Regions from separate parts of the Mesorhizobium sp. NZP2234 genome, predicted to be linked through region 1. Evidence: riboswitches for the same ligand, from Rfam matches in the RefSeq annotation. Region 1 holds a riboswitch; the other holds the start of a gene.
The links. Region 1 has a riboswitch for cobalamin ahead of EB230_RS02010 (aromatic ring-hydroxylating dioxygenase subunit alpha). Riboswitches for the same ligand answer to the same signal wherever they lie in the genome.

Region 2: linked by a shared signal. The riboswitch ahead of EB230_RS17745 (CbtB domain-containing protein) and the one ahead of EB230_RS02010 (aromatic ring-hydroxylating dioxygenase subunit alpha) in region 1 are both predicted to bind cobalamin.

What each region holds. Positions count from the first base shown of each region.
Region 1 is NZ_CP033364.1:446,411-448,605, forward strand. Features, by position in the region: gene EB230_RS01990 (DUF680 domain-containing protein) at 1-82, opposite strand, end outside; gene EB230_RS01995 (DUF680 domain-containing protein) at 151-354, opposite strand; gene EB230_RS02000 (DUF680 domain-containing protein) at 426-626, opposite strand; gene EB230_RS02005 (hypothetical protein) at 942-1,094, opposite strand; cobalamin riboswitch at 1,121-1,322, shown strand; gene EB230_RS02010 (aromatic ring-hydroxylating dioxygenase subunit alpha) at 1,438-2,195, shown strand, end outside.
Region 2 is NZ_CP033364.1:3,590,397-3,592,591, forward strand. Features, by position in the region: gene EB230_RS17740 (aromatic ring-hydroxylating dioxygenase subunit alpha) at 1-757, opposite strand, end outside; cobalamin riboswitch at 902-1,100, shown strand; gene EB230_RS17745 (CbtB domain-containing protein) at 1,136-1,315, shown strand; gene EB230_RS17750 (CbtA family protein) at 1,331-2,149, shown strand; gene cobU (bifunctional adenosylcobinamide kinase/adenosylcobinamide-phosphate guanylyltransferase) at 2,142-2,195, shown strand, end outside.

The DNA of each region.
Region 1 (2,195 bases):
TGGAGCCGTAGTTGTCGCTGCCGGCGAAAGCGCTGCCGGAGAGAGCCAGAACGGCGGCGGCGGCAATGATGATCTTGTTCATTTCAAGTCTCCTGAATTTCAAGTTTCAGCAGGGCGGCAGGCAAACCCGCCGCCCTGGAGAATCGGCTGTTAGTGGCCGAAGAGATTGCGGTCGGCACCCTGGACAGACGTCTGAGCAGCCGGTTCCGACTTCCTGATCGACGCGGTGTAAGAGGTGTCGGCCGAAGTGGCAGCGGGCTGGTTGGCGCCGTTGGAGCCGTAGTTGTCGCTGCCGGCGAAAGCGCTGCCGGAGATAGCCAGAACGGCGGCGGCAGCAAGGATCATCTTCTTCATTTCAAGTCTCCTGAATTCTTCGAGTTCCGCCAAGGCGGCGAGCCAGTGCCACCGCCTGCGGGAATCGACTGTTAGTTGTTGCCGAAGAGGTTGCGATCGGCACCCGTGACAGGCGCCTGGGCAGCCGGTTCCGACTTCTTGGTCGAAGCGGTGTACGAACCGTCGACGGCAGCAGTGGCTGCAGGCGCATTCGAACCATAGTGATCGCTACCAGCGAAGGCGCTGCCGGAAATGGCCAGAAGGGCGGCGGCAGTGAGAACAATCTTTTTCATTTTTGGTACTCCAGTATTTTTACGTCCGTCTAGCGGCGTGTCTTGGGATTAAAATCGCGTCGTTCGGACAGCCCCGATGTGGGAAAGCCTGATGGCCGTTTCCAATCACGAAGTTGTTCCGTGTGGACCAAGAGTCCACCACTTGAAATTGTACCAAAGCCTTCCGGATCAAAGATTTTTCTTTTTGATATCAATCGATTAGATAAAATCACCACCGCGATCACCTGATGTATCGGAGGCTCAGCGTTCACACCGTGCTGTACGCACCGTCAACAGAAACGAACCGTTCGGTTCGATTTTAGAATTTGCTAATAGTCACTTTTCGAAACCATTAACCTTTTCTGCTTCGATTCCGGGCGATTTTCGATAGCCGGCACCATCGTCACCGAGACGCGTTTCGTGCCCGCTGTTTCCGATCCGATCGCTGCGCAGGCGTGTCGCGCCACATGGATGCAATGTCGCTTTCATGCCGATGTCGCATTCGCTGTCGTGATTAGATCATGGCCATCTCAGGTGCCGCTTCGTGACGACGGGGCGGAGAATTGGGAAGCCGGTCAAAGTCCGGCGCTGCCCCCGCAACGGTGGTGGAGTTCAAGTCGCAACGGGAGACCACTGGGCGAAAGCCTGGGAAGGTGTCGCGACCGTCCGAAGGGACACTCCAGAGCCCGGAAACCAGCCCGAGATTTCTAAACTCGACTGATCGCGGTGGGCGGTCAAGAGGTGGATGGTGCATGACCGGCGCTTCGCCGGGACTGCATCCGATCCTTCCTCCATCACCACCATAGTCAGTCCTTAAACACGAGGACAGGACATGGATGCGCGTAACGATATGCTGAGGCTCTTGAACAGCCGCAGAGAGGGTTTCTCGCTGGAGCAGCCCTTCTACACCGACCCGGACTATTTCAAGCTCGACATGGAGCTGATCTGGTACCGCGACTGGCTTTTCATCGGCCATGATTGCGAATTGCCCAAGCCCGGCAGCTTCATCACCGTGCAGATCGGCGACTACCCGGTCGTGCTGGTGCGCGATCAGCAGGGCAAGATCAATGCCTTCCACAATTCCTGCCGCCATCGCGGCAGCAGGGTCTGCAACACGGACAAGGGCACGGCCGCCAAGCTGGTCTGTCCCTATCACCAGTGGACCTATGAGCTCGACGGTCGCCTGCTGTTTGCCCGCCAGATGGCCGACGGCTTCGACAAGAGCCAGTTCGGGCTGAAGCCGGTCGCCTGCGAAAGCGTCGCCGGTTACATCTTCATCTGCCTGGCGAAGGAGCCAGCCGACTTCGCGCCGATGCGGGCGATGATCGAACCCTATCTCAAGCCGCACCGGCTCAGCGAGGCAAAGATCGCCTTCGAGAGCACCATCGTCGAAAAGGGCAATTGGAAGCTCGTCTGGGAAAACAACCGCGAGTGCTATCACTGCGCGGGCAATCACCCGGAGCTGTGCAAAACCTTCCCGGAGGCACCGACCGTGACCGGCGTGCAAGGCGCCGACAGCGATCCGGAGATGCTGGCGCACTGGGCCAAATGCGAAGCGGCCGGCCTGCCGAGCAAGTTCCGCATCGACCC
Region 2 (2,195 bases), 3.1 Mb from region 1:
GCAGGCCACCGGAAAACTCCGGCGCGTCATTGTCGGCGTGGCGGGTCCATTCGGGGTCGTCATGCCGGCTCATCAGGCCGCGGCCATAGATCGGCACCAGCCGCGACAGGTCCTTGTGGACGCCCGGACAATGCAGGCACTCGTTGAAGTTCTCCCAAAAGATCTTCCAGTTGCAGTGCATCACCTTGCGCAGCACATGGCCTGCCACCAGCGTTTCCAGTGGCCAATTGCCGAGATTGCCGGAGGCGGGGTCGAAGGATGCCTGCGCCGAGCCGGCCGCATCTTCCTGCAAATTGATGAACACGAAGCCGCGCCAAACCGAGAGCGCGACGCGATAGAGCGGATGGTCGGCCTTGTCGAAGCCGTCCGGCAATGATTTCGACGGCACGCGCACGAGGTCGCCGCGCAGCGAATAGGACCAGGCATGATAGGGGCAGGTGATCAGCCGCGCCTTCAGCCGGCCCTCGCTCTCCTGGCAAAGCTGCGAGCCGCGATGCCGGCACGTGTTGTGGAAGGCACGCAACGCGCCGGTGTCGTCGCGCAGAACGATGATGTCCTGCGTGCCGATGCGGAATCGGCGAAAGGCCAGCGGCTGGGCCAGATCGGCCTCGCGGCAGACCAGCAGCCAGTTCTTGTACCAGATGGCATCGAGGTCCAGTTGATAGGCCGCTGCGTCCCAATAGGCCGATGAGGGCAGGGTGGGTTCGGTCTGGGTCAGGCCGTTATAGGGATCGCGCTCGCTGGCAATGGGCTGCATGGCTGGCTTCCTGTGAAGTGGCCAGCCGACACCCGGCCAGCATAATTGTCAATTGTGGCGCCGATGACCGCTGATGTTGCCGGCATGGCGTAATCGCGCTGGTTACCGGCGGAATTTGGTTTGCCGGAGGCGGTGATTCTGCCTATAGTCGCTGATGTCGTCGGTTCCATTTTGGAGCCAAGAGGGAATGCGGTGCGGGCTGACTTGTTGCCCAATGCCGTTGCTGCCCCCGCAACTGTGTGCGGTAGTCCTCTCCATATGCCACTGAAGATTTGTCTTCGGGAAGGTGGGGAAGGGCGCTGATCCGTGAGCCAGGAGACCTGCCGGCGACAGGAAACTGACTTCGATGCCCTCGGGTGGAGGGTGAAAGGACAAGACATGACTACCGCTTCCGTCTCCCTCGGCGCTTCCGTCTCCTCGCAGTCGCGCTTCATGCAGCTGGCGCTCGCCGCGCTGCTCGGCACCTTCATCATCGGCTTCGTCGGCTTCTCGCATATCGATGCGGTCCACAATGCCGGTCATGACAACCGGCATTCGATGGCGTTTCCCTGCCACTGACGAGGACCTGACATCATGAATCTGTTTCGCAACGTCGTGTTCATCGCGGCGATCGCGGGGCTCGTGGCCGGCGTCGTTCTCGCCTGCATGCAGGCCTATGCCACCGTGCCGCTGATCCTCAAGGCGGAAGTCTACGAACAGGCCGAAGGCGGCCACAGCCATGACCATGCCGCGGCACCCGCGGCCTCGGCTGATGCCGCCAGCGGCAACGCAATGAGTTCCGCCGCGCCAGCGGCATCGAATGCCATGAGCGCCGCCGCCCCGGCTCCGGCCGCAGCGGCAGCTCCGGCCGAGGACGAGGGCTGGGCGCCGGCCGACGGCTTCGAACGTTTTGCCTTCAACGTGGTGTCCAACGTCGTCACCGGCATCGGCTTCGCGCTGATCCTGGTCGCTGTTTCGGAATTCGCCGGCGGCATCGGCAACTGGCGCCAGGGCGTGTTCTGGGGCCTGGCCGGCTTTGCCGTGTTCACACTGGCGCCCGGCCTCGGCCTGCCGCCGGAACTGCCGGCCATGCCGGCGGCCGACCTCACGCAGCGCCAGATCTGGTGGGTGGCGACGGTGATCGCGACCGCCATCGGGCTTGGCCTGATCGCGTTCCGCAAGTCGCTGCCGCTTGCCATCCTTGCGGTGCTGCTGATCGTGGCGCCGCATATCGTCGGGGCGCCGCAGCCCGACAGCTTCGAGACACCGATCCCGGAAGGCCTGCACCACCAGTTCGTGGTGGCGGTGACGCTGACCAATCTGGTGTTCTGGCTGGTGCTTGGCGCTGTCGTCGGCGTTGTGCGCGGACGCTTCACCGGCACCGCGAACAGCCTGCGCGACAGCTTTGCCTGATCGCGGCAAGCTGACCTTCATCATCGGTGGTGCGCGCTCGGGAAAG